Regions from separate parts of the Chitinibacter sp. ZOR0017 genome, predicted to be linked through region 2. Evidence: predicted binding sites of a transcription regulator. Region 2 holds the regulator's gene; each other region holds the start of a gene.
The links. The regulator sigma-54, encoded in region 2, starts transcription at its own class of promoters, with help from an activator protein. The targets are predictions, from matches to a motif close to CTGGCACGCTTCATGCTT.
Positions count from the first base shown of each region.

Region 1: the regulator sigma-54 is predicted to act here: its motif matches at 3,313-3,330, upstream of L991_RS02190 (TauD/TfdA family dioxygenase).
Region 3: the regulator sigma-54 is predicted to act here: its motif matches at 2,995-3,012, upstream of flgJ (flagellar assembly peptidoglycan hydrolase FlgJ).

Region 1 covers NZ_JTLG01000008.1:12,783-18,204, forward strand. The annotation lists gene L991_RS02180 (LLM class flavin-dependent oxidoreductase) at 1-1,327, shown strand, start outside; gene L991_RS02185 (ABC transporter ATP-binding protein) at 1,390-3,204, shown strand; gene L991_RS02190 (TauD/TfdA family dioxygenase) at 3,381-4,331, shown strand; gene L991_RS02195 (TauD/TfdA family dioxygenase) at 4,424-5,242, shown strand; gene L991_RS02200 (peroxiredoxin) at 5,339-5,422, shown strand, end outside.
Region 2 covers NZ_JTLG01000034.1:79,548-84,969, forward strand. The annotation lists gene rapZ (RNase adapter RapZ) at 1-98, opposite strand, end outside; gene hprK (HPr(Ser) kinase/phosphatase) at 99-1,043, opposite strand; gene L991_RS11475 (PTS sugar transporter subunit IIA) at 1,138-1,611, opposite strand; gene hpf (ribosome hibernation-promoting factor, HPF/YfiA family) at 1,717-2,043, opposite strand; gene L991_RS11485 (RNA polymerase factor sigma-54) at 2,073-3,464, opposite strand; gene lptB (LPS export ABC transporter ATP-binding protein) at 3,483-4,205, opposite strand; gene lptA (lipopolysaccharide transport periplasmic protein LptA) at 4,202-4,720, opposite strand; gene lptC (LPS export ABC transporter periplasmic protein LptC) at 4,674-5,273, opposite strand; gene kdsC (3-deoxy-manno-octulosonate-8-phosphatase KdsC) at 5,295-5,422, opposite strand, start outside.
Region 3 covers NZ_JTLG01000023.1:30,425-35,846, forward strand. The annotation lists gene flgK (flagellar hook-associated protein FlgK) at 1-1,961, opposite strand, end outside; gene flgJ (flagellar assembly peptidoglycan hydrolase FlgJ) at 2,000-2,965, opposite strand; gene L991_RS09010 (flagellar basal body P-ring protein FlgI) at 3,129-4,220, opposite strand; gene L991_RS09015 (flagellar basal body L-ring protein FlgH) at 4,232-4,918, opposite strand; gene flgG (flagellar basal-body rod protein FlgG) at 4,919-5,422, opposite strand, start outside.

The DNA of each region.
Region 1 (5,422 bases), on a different contig from region 2:
CTTAGGTGCGTTTATACCGGCTTATGGCCATCATGTGGCGGCATGGCGCCACCCCGCAACGCCAGCTAATGCTGGCCAAGATTTTCAACACTATAAACGTCTAGCGCAAACGGCCGAGCGCGGCTTGTTTGATGCTGTCTTTCTGGCCGATGGGCTCGCGGCCCGCGGTGAGGGTGAGGCGGGCGAGCGTTCGGCCTATTCAGATCATTTCGAGCCGCTTACCTTATTATCTGCCTTGTCGGCCGTCACCGAGCATATTGGTCTGATCGCCACCGTTTCGACTACCTACAACGAGCCTTATCATCTGGCTCGCAAATTTGCCTCACTGGATCATTTGTCGGGTGGGCGGGCTGGCTGGAACTTGGTGACTTCGGCCACGGAGGAAGAGGCGCGAAATTTTAATCTGCGCGAGCAATTGCCGCATGCCTTGCGCTATCAGCGTGCACGTGAGTATGTGCAGGTGGTGAAAAAGCTCTGGAATAGCTGGGAAGACGATACTTTTGTGCGGGATAAAGCCAGCGGTGTCTATCTGCAGGGCAATAAACGCCATGTTCCCAATCACGTGGGTGAGTTTTTCCAGGTGCGGGGGCCATTGAATGTTGCCCGGACAGTGCAGGGTCAGCCTGTATTGGTGCAAGCCGGTGCATCAGAAGATGGGCGCGAGTTAGCGGCGGAATCAGCCGAGGTGATCTTTACCGCATGGCAAGAGCTGGCAGATGCACAGGCCTTCTACCGCGATATCAAGACCAGAGCCGCACGCTATGGCCGTAAGCCGGAAGAGATTTTGATCATGCCGGGCGTTTTCCCGGTGGTGGGGCGTACCGAGGAAGAAGCGCAGGCCAAATACCAAGCCTTGCAAGATCTCATTCACCCCACGGTGGGGGTGGGGCTTTTGTCCGCCTTGATTGGCGCAGATTTGAGTGCCTACGAGATTGATGGGCCGCTGCCTGATCTACCGGAAACCAATGGCATGAAGAGCCGGCAGGCACTGATGTATTCGATTGCTCAGCGTGAAGGCTTAACGATTCGGCAGCTGTATCAGCGGATTGCCGGTGCGCGCGGTCACCGTACGATTGTGGGTACACCTGAATCGATTGCCGATCAGTTGGCTGAGTGGTTTGAGGCCGGCGCGGCAGATGGCTTTAACATCATGCCGCCAGTACTGCCTACTGGGCTAGATGATTTTGTCGAATTGGTGATCCCGGTATTGCAGGCTAGAGGGCTGTTCCGCACGCAATATAGTGGCCACACTTTGCGAGAAAACCTCGGTCTGGCGCGCCCAGCGCATCCGGCCGCAGCAACAGTCGCGCAAACTATCGCGGTGTAATTAGCACCAACCCAATAGCCACGGCAAGCCGTGGCTATTGTTATTTCTGGATGACCTTTCCCATGCTGACTGATATTTTCCCAAGCCCACTGCCCAACCGGCCGCGGGCTTTTGTCTTGGCAATGATTAAACCATTTCTGGCCTGGTATGCCTTAATGCTGGTGCTAGAAGCTGGGGCGGCCACCTGCACGATGTTGCTGCCTTATATTCTGGGTAAAACGGTCGCGCAAGTGACCGGTGCGCAGGCCGCCGGCCCTGATTGGCACGGCTTAGTGCAGCTGGTGCTGGTCTTTGCCGCTTTGAATGTGGCCGAGCTGGTGCTGAGCCGGGCGGCAGGAGCGGTGCAAATGCATGTTGGCCCCCGGCAGCGCCATCGGATCACTGCGCGCCTATTTGCTTGGCTGCAATATCATTCCCATCGCTATTTTGCCCAGCAATTTTCCGGAGCACTGGCGCATCGGGTGACTGAAACTGCCATGAGTGTGAATCAGACCATCTGGGCCGTGCACACCGAATTCTGGCCCATTTTGGTGACTTTCTGTGTGGCGAGTTTTTTACTCTGGGGCGCTTCGCCAGTCCTGGCTGGCGTACTACTGAGCTGGATCACCCTGTATGTGACAATGAGCTATGTGCTGGCCCGCAAAGCCCAGCCACTAGCACAGCGTTTTGCGGCAGCCCGTAGTTTTACGGCGGGTAAGATTGTTGATTCGGTGAGTAATCTGGCCAATGTGCGCCTGTTTGCGCAGGAAGCTTTTGAGCGCGATTATTTACAGCGGCATCTGGATGAAGAGCTCATCCATGCGAACCGCAGCAATTGGTACACCGAGCGGGTACGCTGGTATCAATTTGGCTCGGCGATGTTGCTAAAAATCGGCATGCTGGCATTTGCCCTGTATCTGTGGGCGCAAGGGCAGATTGGGGTGGCGGCATTTGTGATGAGTACCAGTATGTCTTTGCTGATTATCGGTGAGGCTCGCAATCTATCTCGACGCTTTCTCGAGGTATTTGAGTATTTAGGCAATATCGAGCATGGGGTGCATACTATCGTGCGGCCGCATGAGATTACTGATCAGCACGATGCTCGCCCGCATCCGATCCGCGATGGGCAAATTGAATTTCGCCAGGTGGAATTTGCCTACCAGCCTGGGCGGCCGGTATTCCAGGGGCTGAACCTGACGATTGCGCCGGGCCAGCGGGTAGGGGTAGTTGGCTATTCTGGCTCAGGTAAATCCACCTTGATTAGCTTGCTGTTGCGCTGGTATGACGTGCAGCGGGGCGATATTTTGCTGGATGGCGTACCCATTACCCAGATGCAATTGGCCACGCTGCACCAGCAAATCAGCATGATTCCGCAAGAGCCTAGTTTATTTCACCGCTCTCTGAAGGAAAACATCCGCTATGCGCGCCCGGAGGCGAGCGACGCGGAAGTTATCGAGGCCGCCCGTCAGGCGCATGCGCATGAGTTTATTGCTCGCTTGCCACAGGGCTATGACACGATGGTGGGCGAACGTGGTGTATCTCTTTCGGGGGGGCAGCGCCAGCGCATTGCGATTGCCCGCGCCATGCTGCAAAACGCACCCGTGCTGATTTTGGATGAAGCGACCTCGGCGCTGGATTCACAAACCGAGCGGTGGATTCAACACAGCCTGGATAATCTGATGGCGAATAAAACGGTGCTGGTGGTGGCGCATCGGCTTTCGACCATTGCCCATCTTGATCGCATTTTGGTCTTTGCGCAGGGTGAGATTGTTGAAGATGGCGCCCATGCTGAGCTGCTGGCCCAAGGCGGGGTCTATGCTCAGCTCTGGGCGCATCAGTCCGGCGGCCTATTGCCCGATCAAGCCCCAACTGGTGAGCTGGCCTTGGCGCATGATTAATGCCTGCAATTACCACACCCTGTTGCGTGACTGTTGGGAACGCAACAGGGTGGCGGCGCTAAAGCTTTATTTGTTCTAATAAATCCATTGATATTTCTGGTGGAAATATTGGCACGCAGTTTGCTACAGAGTGGGTGACTGCAATTTCGCAGCCTTATTCAATCTGGAGATCAAACATGAGCGATATTCTGGCTAATCCTCCTCAGGGCCTCAGCGTGCATCCGATTGCAGGCCGCATCGGCGCAGAAATTCGAGGTATTCAACTCGGCGCAGACCTGCCGGCAGAAGTACAAAACTTTATTCGTGCTGCCTGGCTGAAATACAAGGTGATTTTCTTCCGTGGCCAACAGCATCTGGATGATGAGCAGCAAGAAGGCCTGGTGAGCCTATTTGGTCAGGCTGGGGTGCAGCACCCGACGGCACATACCAAGGCCGGCACCAAACTAATTTTGGAGCTTGATTCCAAGCGTGGCGGCCGGGCCAATTCTTGGCATACCGATGTTACTTTTGTGGATGCCTACCCGAAAGCGTCGATCCTGCGTGGGGTGACCATTCCGGCCGCGGGGGGCGATACCGTTTGGGCAAATACGCATACGGCCTATCAGGATTTAAGCCCTGAGCTGCAGCAGTTGGCCGAAAATCTATGGGCGGTGCATACCAATGAATACGACTATGCAGCCTACAAACCCAAAGCCACCGCCGAGGCGCTCAAGCAATATCAAGAAGTGTTCACTTCTACCGTGTATGAAACCGAACATCCCGTGGTGCATGTTCATCCCGAAACCGGCGAAAAGCATTTGCTCCTGGGGCATTTCTTCAAGAATTTTGTCGGCATCCCTGCCGGCGAAGGCCGCCGGATTTTTGAAGTGCTGCAAAACCATGTGATCCGACTGGAAAACACCGTACGCTGGCGCTGGCAGGAAGGTGATGTGGCCATTTGGGATAATCGCGCTACGCAGCATTACGCGATTGATGATTATGGCGATGCCCATCGCGTGGTGCGCCGGGTGACGGTCGACGGTGAAGCGCCATTTGCCGTCGATGGCTGCCGCAGCCATACCCGCTCGAAGGTCAGCAAAGGCCAGGCGGTGAATGACGAGTCTGCCGCTAACCAAACTGCGGCGTAATCGCGCGCGGGGTAACAGGGCCCCACACTGCAGAGTGTGGGGTAATTTTTATGTACCAGACCTATCCGCTTGAACCGCCCGCAGGTGTGCAATTGCAACTTCTAAGTCCGCAGATCGGCGCCCAGATCAGCGGCCTAGACCTAAGTCGGCTCGATCAGTACCAAATGACCTGGCTGCGTGGGGCTTTGTTGCGTCATCAGGTTTTGTTTTTCCGCGCCCAAGCACTTAGCTCCATTAGTTTGCAGCAGCTCGGGTTGGGCCTGGCTGGTGCACCCTATCGCCACCCCTTATTCAGCCCGAATACGAGTGAGGGTGTTGGCTACGAGTTAGACAGCCGGCAGGGCGTGCATCAATCTGCGCATTGGCATCCTGATGTACCCTTTGCTGCAACTCTGCCTGCTGTATCGATAGTGCAGGGGGTATCTGTTCCAGATCTTGGTGGCGATGGTGTTTGGGTTAATACGGCAGGGGGGTATTTAAGCTTGCCACTCAAATGGCAGTATCTGGTGCAGCAATTAGCCGGGATTCACCGCCGCGAGTTTGTCCAGGCAGGCCGCATACATAGCGCGCTGCACCCGCTGGTGCACCAGCACCCCGAAACGGGGGCTTACCATTTATTGCTGGGTGAATTCCTCACCAGCCTGCATGGGCTGGAGAGTACCACTGCCGCCAGTCTGCTCAATGAGTTGCAGGCCAGTGTCTTATTGCCCGAGTATCAAGTGCGCTGGCAGTGGCGTAATGATGATTTAGTGATTTGTGATAATCGCGCGACCATGCACCGCACCGAGGCGGACTACGGCGGGGCGATTCGCCATCTGCGCTGGCTGCCTTGCGGGCACTATCAACCCCAAGCGCTTAAGCCGAAAGCCAGTGGTTTTGAGGCTTTGCTGGCCTTCAAACCCGCCCATTAGTTTTATATCAAATAGATATAATTGATACATTTAATATTATTTATGGTTTGTTTTGGCCTTTGATAAGCTCATTGCGTCCACCACCGGAGACCCAACATGACCCTCAGACTTGGCGACATCGCCCCCGACTTTACGCAGCAATCAACCATTGGTGAAATTCGCTTCCACGAATGGGCTGGC
Region 2 (5,422 bases):
TCCAGCGCCCGCAAAGCCACGGATTTGCCGGCGCCCGAAAGACCAGACAGCAGGATTAACTGCTGATGGTGAAGCGGCACTTGGGTAGTGGTTGGCATTTACTCCCCCATTTCCATGAATTTCTGGTGGCGCTCGATAAACTCGCGCGTGGAATCGATCCCGCGCAATTGCAAAATATAATTGCGCACCGCCGACTCAACCAGCACCGCCAGATTACGGCCGGCGGCTACCGGAATCACCAATTTGCGCACCGGCACATCCAGAATCGCCTGGGTAGCCGCCTGCATCTGCAGCCGATCGACCGGCGTGAGCGATTCACCACCGGCTTTGGCCAAATGGATAATCAATTTCAATGTTTTCTTGGGCCGCACCGCCGTCTCACCAAAAATGGTGCGAATATTCAGCACCCCAATCCCACGCACTTCCAGGAAATCGCGCAACATCGGCGGGCAGCGCCCTTCCAGGGTTTCCGGGTTGGTGCGATACACCTCGACCACATCATCGGCCACCAAGCCATGGCCGCGTGAAATCAGCTCGAGCGCCAATTCGGATTTACCCATGGATGACTCACCGGTAAGCAATACGCCCACCTCCAGCACATCCATAAATACCCCATGCAGGTGTGTCGATACAGCCAGCGCCTTACTTAGGTAGTAGCGCAATACCTCCATTAAATACGGAGATTGCTCAGGGCTAGTGAGCAAAGGTACATGATGACGCTCGGCCGCATCGCGCAAGGCATCGGGTACCACTTGGCCGTTGGCGACAATCATGGCCGCCATTTCATTGCCAAAGAGCTGATTCAAGCTACTGAGCTGCACCTCTGGGGATAGCGCATTGAGGTAAGCGACTTCGGCAATCCCGAGTACTTGAATCCGGTTGGGGTGCACAAAATTCAAATGCCCAACCAGCGACAATGAGGGCTTTTGCTCACTTTCGTCATTCGAGAGCAGATTATTTGCCCCAGATTGACCGGCAACCCAGGTGAGGCGCAATTTTTCGGCGTTATCAATAAACAGCTGGCGGGCAGTAATCTGTGGCATACCGGTCTCAAAAAAAAACTGCATCGGCACATGGATGCAGTTTTGATTATGAAGCAGGCCAGTGGCTGGCGTCCAGCCAAGCTGGCCGAGTCAATTAGGCAAAATCGGCGCCGTAGGGCTCCCAGCTGGCGATCCGCTCCCAGACCTGATGCGCTTCGGTCATGGTGTTTAGCTCTTCACGCAACTGCTTGTCGGAAAACAGCTGCGCCAACTCGGACAGAATCTGCAAATGCAGATCGGTGGCATTGGCTGGCACCAGCAGCACAAAAATCAAAGCCACAGGCTTGCTATCTGGGGCATCAAATGGAATCGGCTCTTTCAGGCGTACAAACGCACCGGTGGCTTCTTTCAGACCTTTGATCCGGCCGTGTGGAATCGCCACGCCTTGGCCAAGGCCAGTGGAGCCCAGTTTTTCGCGGGCAAACAGGCTATCGAAGATCACGCTGCGCGCGATGCCATGGCTATTTTCAAACACGATCCCCACGTGCTCGAACACCCGCTTCTTGCTTCCCACATCCAGATCGAGAAACACATTGGTGGTTGGCAGGATTTTGGTAATGAGGCTCATGGTGTTGGTGTATTTCCTTATGGTCGAACTATTGTACTTGCCTTGCGGGCAAACAAAAACGGGAACGACTCGCGGCGTTCCCGTTGTATTGCCTACGCAACGTAATTATTCTTCGGCCACCGCCTGATGTTTCAGCGCCTCATTGCGATGCGAAGAGAGCTTTTCTTTGTGTTTGACCAGCTGGCGATCCAGTTTGTCCATCAGGACATCAATCGCGGCATACAGGTCTTCCTCAATCGATTCAATGTGGATGTCTTTACCACTGACATGCACGGTAACCTCGGCTTTGTGCTGCAGTTTATCAACCGCCAGAATGACCGTTGCATCGATCACGTTGTCAAAATGACGAATCACGCGTTCGATTTTACTGCTCACGTAATCGCGGATAGCTGGAGTAACTTCAAGATGATGACCGCTGATATTGAGGTTCATATTATTGCTCCTTCGTTTTTATGCGCCCATTACAGGCTTTTGCGCTGACTGGCAGGCGCGATACCTAACGCCTCCCGATATTTAGCAACGGTGCGCCGCGCAACTGCCACACCCTGCTTTGCGAGTTCTTCCGTTATAGCATTATCGGATAACGGTTTCTGTGCATTTTCCTGCTGGACCAGCTGTTTGATCAAAGCTTTGATCGCGGTCGCCGAGTTTTCCCCACCGCTGTCATTTTCAACATGACTACCGAAGAAATATTTGTACTCCAAAACCCCGCGGGGTGTCAGCATAAATTTTTGCGTTGTCACCCGCGAGATAGTGGATTCATGCAAATCCAGCTCTTCGGCGATGTCCCGTAGCACCAAGGGTTTCATCGCCACTTCGCCATATTCAAAGAACGCTTGCTGCCGCGCCACAATCGCTTGCGCCACGCGCAAAATAGTATTGCCACGCTGCTCAATGCTTTTAATTAACCAGCGCGCTTCCTGCAGCTGGCCTGCCAAACTCTCGCCAGCTTGCCCCTGCAACACCCGCGCATACATCTCATTAACTTTCAGCTTGGGTTGCGCCGCCTGATTCAGCCGTACCGACCAGCGGCCGCGCACCTTTTGCACCAGCACATCCGGCACAACATAGCGGGCCGTTTCGCCCCCCCAATTGGCCGCCGGACGCGGGTTCAAACTACGAATAATCTGCTGCGCTTCTTTTAACTGGACTTCATTGCACTGCAAAAGTTTCTTTAAACGAGTGAAATCCCGTACCGCGAGTAATTCCAAGCCTTCTAGCAACACCCGTTTAGCTAACTCTACCGTAGGGCTGGGCGGCAATTGTTTGAGCTGGAGCAATAAACACTCGCCCAGCGAGCGCGCGCCGACGCCCAATGGCTCCAGCTGCAATAAATGCTGATGTGCGATCTGCAGTTCAGCCATTTCCAGCTCAAGCTCCGCGACGAACTCCGCTGGCAGCTGCTCAAATACTTCTTCTAGCGACACCGGCAATAAGCCATCGTCGTCCAGCGCTTCAATGAGCATGGTGAGCAAAGCAAAATCACGGGAAGGTAAAGCCAGCAAGCGAGCTTGCGCCAACAGGTGATCACGCAGGCTAAGTTCAATGGCAACCCGCAGCGTGGGATCATGCTCGTCATCATCATCAAACGATTGGCTACCACGCACCTCATCCCAGCGCAGCCCATCATCTTCAAAATCATCACGCTCGTTGGCGCTGGTGTCTTGGGCTTCGCTGGCATCGGCACTATCCAGACCATGGTCTTCGCGTTCGAGCAGCGGATTGTCAGCGAGGTACTGCTCGATTTCCTGTTGAAAATCCAGCGTAGAGAGTTGCAGCAGTTTGATCGACTGCTGAAGTTGTGGCGTGAGGTTGAGCTGCTGCGCCATGCGCAGCTGCAGACTTTGCTTCATAAACTGCGGCCAGTGATGCTACATACGGAAATGCTCGCCCAAATACACGCGGCGAACATCTTCATTATTCACAATCTCGGCCGGTTTACCAGCCGCCATCACGGCCCCTTCGGAGATGATATAGGCGCGGTCACAAATCCCGAGGGTTTCTCGTACATTGTGATCGGTAATCAGCACCCCGATGCCCCGCTCTTTCAAAAAGCCAATAATGCGTTGAATATCAATCACCGCAATCGGGTCTACCCCGGCAAATGGCTCATCCAGCAACACAAACTGCGGGTTGGAAGCCAGTGCGCGGGCGATCTCCACCCGGCGGCGCTCACCGCCTGACAAACTCATGGCATTGCTGTTGCGCAAATGCCCCACATGCAGGTCATGCAGCAAGGCATCGAGTCGCTCGGCGATCTCGGTTTTGTCCTTGTAATGCAGCTCCAGTACCGCCTGAATGTTTTCCGCTACGGTCATTTTGCGGAAAATCGACGCCTCTTGCGGCAAATAACCCAAGCCCAAACGCGCCCGCTGGTGAATAGGCTGCTGGCTAACATCAACGCCATCGAGTTCAATCCGGCCCTCATCCATGCGCACGAGGCCCACAATCATGTAGAAGCTGGTGGTTTTACCGGCACCATTGGGGCCCAAGAGGCCCACCACTTCACCGCTGCTGACTTCGAGCGAGACATCACGCACCACCGTGCGTTTTTTGTAGGACTTTTGTAGATGCTGGGCTTTCAGCGTACTCATTGGCTAACTTCTTTCTTGGCTGGCTGGCTGGCGTCTTTTTTCTTCGGGTTCAGCGTGATATTCACCCGACCGCCCGCCTTACTTTGCGCTTGGTAAAACTCGGTATTCATGTCGTAGGTAATTTTATCGCCCACCACCAAATCCTGATTACGCTTAACCCAGGCTTTGTCCATCAACACCAGAAAACCCTTTGCGCCGTCGTAATCAAAGCGGAGTGCTTCGGCATCCAGTGGCTCACCCGAATCCAGCCGCTGCTTGAAACGCACCGGGCGGCCTTCACCTTGAGCAAACTGATGGCCTTGTTCATCTTGCCGCGTGGTCAGTTTATCGGCCCGCATCACCATCGTGCCCTGCGTCACGACGACATTGCCGGTACAGACGCTTTGCTGGGTCTTTTGATCCATCACGCAGTTATCCGCCACGATATTCATCGGTTTCTCGCGGTCGGCAGTTTCGGCCCACGCAGAATTAGCGAGCAGCAGTGCCAGTAAGGGCAGCGCGAGCAGTCGGGACATAAGTCATTCTCACTTTGGATAGTAAATTCAGAGTTTGCTGGGCATTATCGGCGATAAAGCCCACCGCTTCGGCATGATGCGGGCCCATATCCGCCACCACCGGCGTGCTAGCGCGGGCGATGCTGGTCGCCTGATCATAAAACACATCGCTACTGCGCACGACCAATTCAGCTTGCTGGCCGAATGCCGCACGGCGTAGTTCTGTCGCATCTTCAAACCAAACCTGCGAGGCTTTGTTGGTGGTTTTCGCCCGCACGCCGGTCACCACAATATTGGGTTTACCCGGTTCAGTCTGGGTGAGCTTTGGCTGTTTAAACAGCAGCGTGTCATTGGCCCGCAGGTGTTTCACTTCCTGCGCGATCAGCGTCGAGCGGATCTGCCCTTGCTCGTCAAAGCGCTGCAATACCCCCAGATTTACAATCATATCCGGGGTATTGGGGTCGGCCTCGACCGTAATGACGGTTTGAATCGCAGCCCGGCTCAAGCCCCAGATCAGGGCCCCAACCAGCAGCAGCAACACAAGGGGCAGCGCCCAGATGGTTAAACTACGCAAGCGTTTTCCCCTGCCAGCCCATTAAGCCAGATACGGCGCTAAAGCCGCATCCAGTGTACCTTGGCTGGCCATAATCAATTCGCAGACTTCGCGCACTGCGCCATGCCCGCCCTGGCGGCCAGTCACATAATGCGCGTGCTGTTGCACCA
Region 3 (5,422 bases), on a different contig from region 2:
ATCCGGCCATAGGATTCCTGATACGTGGCGGTACCACCTTCCAGAATCCGGGTGGTCTGCAGCTTGCCCAGCGCCAGGCCATTGCGGTTATCGGCCGAGCCGCCAATATTCGACGTCACATTAATGACGTCACCGGTTGCGGGCGTGCCATCCAGCTTCATCGTCCAGCCGTTCACATTCAGACTCATCCCTGGCGTATAAGTTTGCGCCGCCGAGGTAACCCCAGTCACGGTATCGGTATAGGTAAAGCTAGTCGGCGAAGTGAAATTGATATTCACCGGATTGCGAATCGCCGGGTTAAGTGCAGCATCGGTGCTGCTCACACTCGGCGTATTCACCACATGATCTACCACTTTCAGGCTGCCGGTATTGGCTTTAGCCACGGTCGCCAGCATGGGCGCTGCCACGGCAATCTGTTTAGGGTCAGTAATGCGCACTGACAAAGAGCTAATCACCCCTTCTAGCGGTTTGAGCACAAAGCGGTCATTCGGGTTCATCGTGCCCGAAGCGATTTGAAAGCTCATCCCATCCTGCTGAATACCCTGCGCCATTTGCGCGGCAGTGTACGATGTGCGTGTGCCATCGCTCATCCGGTACAGCGAATAATTGCTGCCATCAAAGCTCAGCTCATAATTACTGGCCGTGAGCTGGCTAATATCGCTGATATAGCCTGTCAGTTGCGCCGTACCAGTGTTTTTGCTGTTGCTATTAATCGTGCCAATCGCTGGTGGGAAAGCAAAGCTGCCTTGGGCCGGTAAGCTTAAGCTGGCCGACGCGGCGGATAGCGTTAATCCTGTAACCGGATCGGTACTACCCAAATTCACCACCCCGCTGGTAGCGCCATCCGACAAACGTTTGATGACATAACCAGTACCGCTGGCCGTAATCGAAAAATCACTGCTTTCATTTGTGCCATTGGGTGAAGTCGCCCGGATATTGGTGCCGCCGACGCTAAATTCCACGAAATTACTGCGTGGAATATCAAACAAATTACGACCCAAATTGCCGTTCAAATCTTGCCCGGCTTTGTGTTGCTGGTTGAATGATTCCACCATACCCAGCGCTGTGCGCTCAAGGCTATTTTGTGCCAAGTCCAGCGCCTGATTACGGTAATCCAGCAAGGCGCCTAGTTGCCCACCTGCCAGCTGTGATTCCGGCATAAAGATGGTTTGGTTATCCTGCATATAACCAACGGTAATGCGGCTTGGGTCGGCCGGGTTGCTATCGGCCACCAGCTTGCTCACACTACCGCCCACCACTAGCCCCTGCCCATTACCCACAAACACGTTGATGCTGCCATCATCCATGGTCATGGTATTGGCTTTCACCAGTTTATTCAGGTCTTTAACCAGTAAGTCACGCTGATCCAAGAGATCATTAGGCGGCTGGCCTGACGATTGGGCCACCACGATTTTGTTATTAAGCTCGGCGATTTGCTGGGTATAGCTATTAATCGAATTCACTGCATTGCTGATTTCGCCATTCAGCGCATTGCGCTGCTCTTGCAGACGCTGGTTGAACACCTGAAAGCGGTTAACTAAGGTTTGTGCGCTGGTCAGCATGGCTTGCCGCGCAGGCGGGCTGGCCGGATTGGTGGTGACGTTTTGCACCGAGCTGAAAAAGTCTTGCAGCGCAGGAGACACCCCGGCATTGGGGTCGGCCACAATATTGTTAATTTCGGTCAGGTGCGCGAGCCGGGTTTGCTGATAGCTCGATTGAGTCTGCGCCACTTCCACTGCTTTGGTCAGAAAGCGATCATACATCCGGGCGATGGTATCCACCTGTACGCCCAGGCCGTTAAAGCCGCTACCGGATAGCAGCGGATACGGCGCACTCTGGCGCAATACCTGACGGGAAAACCCGTCGGTATTCACATTCGAAATATTATGGCCGGTGGTGGTAATGCCCAGATTGGCGGCATTAAGCCCCGACACGCCAATATTGAAAACAGATGATGCCATGATCTAACCCCTTGCAGTCTCTATCGGTGGCTGGCGGCTTAACTTGAGCGCGCCATACCCAGATGAGCGGCGACCCGGTCTGCAATGCGGGTCAGTTTTTGTACATACTTCGGATCGGTGGCATAGCCACCATTGGCGAGGGCCTGAGCAAAGCCCAAGGCGCTATTGCCCTGCGCCAAGGCATCGCCGTAACGGCGTTTCAATAGCCCGGCGTAATCAGCCAGCGCATCGCCATAAGAGTCGTAAGCGCGGAATTTCTCGATGCGCTTTTGCGCAATCCCATCCACGTATTCGGTGGTCAATACATCCACCGTTTTGCCCTGCCAGCCCGCACCGGCTTTTATCCCGAACAGATTGTGCGAATCGCCGCCGTCGGCAGTTTTAATATTTTTGCGCCCCCAGCCGGTTTCCAGCGCCGCATGCGCGAGCAGTAGATGGGGCGAAAGGCCCAGCGCCTGCGCCGTGGTTTTGGCCGCCTCGCCCAGCTTATCCAGAAAGGCCGGTGCCGCGCCGCCGGCTTGGGCATCGAGCTTGCCACTCACAGCGGACGTAGCGGCAAGGGGCGCGACCTCGGCGGCAGGTTTTGCCGCCCGCACACTAATCCCACCAGCCAGCTGCACCGTAGGCTTGCGCAACTGTGGCAAGAGCTGCCCTGCAAGCGGCGAAGTGGCCACCTCTTTCAAGAGCGCCGGGTTGCGCTGGATTTCCAGCTGTTTAACGATGGTATTGGCAAAGCCGATACCGCCATTTTGCGCCCAGGTTGTGGCCCATTGCTGATCGCGCATCGCGCGGAAGGTATCGCCGGCAACGCCTTGTTCCAGCTCGTTTTGCGGCACTGATTTGCGCATGGCGGTGAGCATTTGCTGCAGTAATAAGGCTTCAAATTGCTGCGCTACGGCCTTGGTCGCAGCCGGGCTTTGCGCAGCCGCACCCGCGCGCAAACGATCCAGACTACGTGGATCGGCACTCATACCGGCTGAATCAAAGGGGGCGACGGTGCGCATGGCAAACTCCTGCAAACAGGACCATTACCAAGCAAAGAGCGTGCCGAAAATAAAAAACGCGCCACAAGGGGCGCGCCAGGCAACCAGGCCATAGGGGTATAGGTCCACAAACCAATCCAATCAAAGACTAGAGCACCATACCCCCAAGGCAACCAATAAGGACTTAGATCACTTCCAGCTCGGCATTAAGCGCCCCGGCAATTTTCATTGCCTGCAAAATCGCCAGCAAATCTTGCGGTGTAGCGCCGACCGCATTCAGCGCGCGCACCACCTGATTGAGATTCGTGGCCTTGGGCAAGCGCACCACCGGGCCTTTGCCTACTTCGATATCAATCTCAGCATTTTGCACTTTCACCGGCTTGGCATTGGTCAGCGGATTGGGCTGCTCCACTTTGTTATCGGCCAGAATCGTCACCGTCAGATTGCCGTGGGCAATCGCACACGGATCGACCGTGACTGCCTGATTCATCACCACCGAGCCGGTGCGGGCATTGATGATCACCTTGGGCGACGCTTCGGCCGGGGTGACATTCAGATTTTCCAGCCGAGCCAGAAAGGCCACGCGCTGGTTTGGATCTTGCGGTGCGCGCACCTGAATTACCCGCCCATCCAGCGCCGCCGCCACCGGCCCAACCTGACCATTGATGGCATTGACCACGCGATTAGCGGTAGAAAAATCGCTTTTCAGCAATTCGAGCTGGATAAACTCGCCATTACCCAGCAAAGTCGGCACCGCCCGCTCCACCGTGGCCCCGGCCGGAATCCGCCCGGTCGCCAGTTGATTCACTTGCGTACTAGAGCCACCGGCCGCCGCGCCAGCACCAGCCACCACCAGATTACCCTGTGCCATGGCATAAATTTGCCCATCGGCCCCTTTCAGTGGTGCCATCAGCAAAGTGCCGCCGCGCAGGCTTTTGGCATTCCCGATTGAAGACACCACAATATCCAAGGGTTGCCCCGGGCGCGCAAACGGTGGCAAGGTTGCCGTTACCGTTACTGCGGCCACGTTTTTGAGCTGCATATTGCCCCCGGTGGGCACCTGCACCCCCATATTGGTGAGCATATTCATCACCGATTGCACGGTGAAGGGGGTTTGCGTGGTCTGATCGCCGCTACCATCCAAACCCACCACCAACCCATAACCCACCAGCTGGTTATTGCGCACGCCTGAAAAACTAGCCAGATCTTTTAATTTATCGGCATACACTGGCAGGGTATACACACAAAGCGCAATGGCAATAATAAGCTTACGCATATACCCCTCCATTAAAATGGCCACACCGACAGAAAGAAGCGCTGCATCCAGCCCACGGTATTGGCGTCATTAATTGCGCCCTGCCCCACTTGCTCGATGCGGGCATCCGCCACCCGAGTCGACGACACCGTATTGCCAGCTTTCACATCGTTAGGATTCACTACCCCGGTAAAGCGCAGCACATTGTTATAGCCATTCACCACAATCTGCTTATCGCCACCGACCGCCAGATTGCCATTGGGCAAAACATCGGTCACGGTCACTGCGATCGAGCCTTTGAAGGTATTGGTGCTATTGGTTTCACCTTTGCCGGCAAAGGTGTTGGTACTACTTAGGTCAGCCGTGGCATTAAACAGCTTGGTGATCGCTGAAGGCAGATACGGCACATCGGCAGAGCCCTCTAGCGTGAACGAGCCATTGCGGTTGGTGCTGCTATTGGCTTTGTTAGCGGCCGACAGGGTTTCTTCAATCGTCACCACTAAAATATCGCCGACCCGGCGCGCATTCGGCTCTTCGAATAGCAAGCGGGCCGTGCCGGGCTGGAAAATTGCACCATTATTCGCCGCCGTCACCACCGCTGGCTGCGCGCGGGCCGAGGTGGGCTGAGTAATCACACTTTGTGGCGCAACGCAGGCATTAAGCAATACGGCCAGCCCAAGTGCGCCCAGCATGCGCAAGAAACGGAAGCGAATCATCATTTACAGTTGAGCCAGTTTGGCCAGCATTTGGTCGGTAGTGGTGACAGAGCGCGAATTCATTTCAAATGCGCGCTGCGCCTGAATCATATTAATCAGCTCTTCCGTGGCATTCACGTTCGAGGTTTCGGTGTAACCCTGATTGATCGCGCCCAAGCCATTGGTGCCCGGCTGGCCCACGGTGGGCGCTCCACTGGCCACCGTTTCACGATACAGGTTGCCCCCCATCGACTCTAAACCCGGCGGATTAATAAAGGTCGCGGTCTGGATATTACCGATTTGCACCGGCGCTGCCGCATTATTATTCACAATGGCCGACACGGTGCCATCGGCGGCGACGGTCACCTTGGTGGTGCCTTGCGGCACCTGAATCGCAGGCGACAACTCGTAACCACTGGAGGTTACGATAGTGCCCTGGCTATTCACCTGAAACGCGCCATCACGGGTATAACCGGTGGTGCCATCGGGCAAAGCAATCTGGAAGAAACCATCGCCATTGATCGCCAG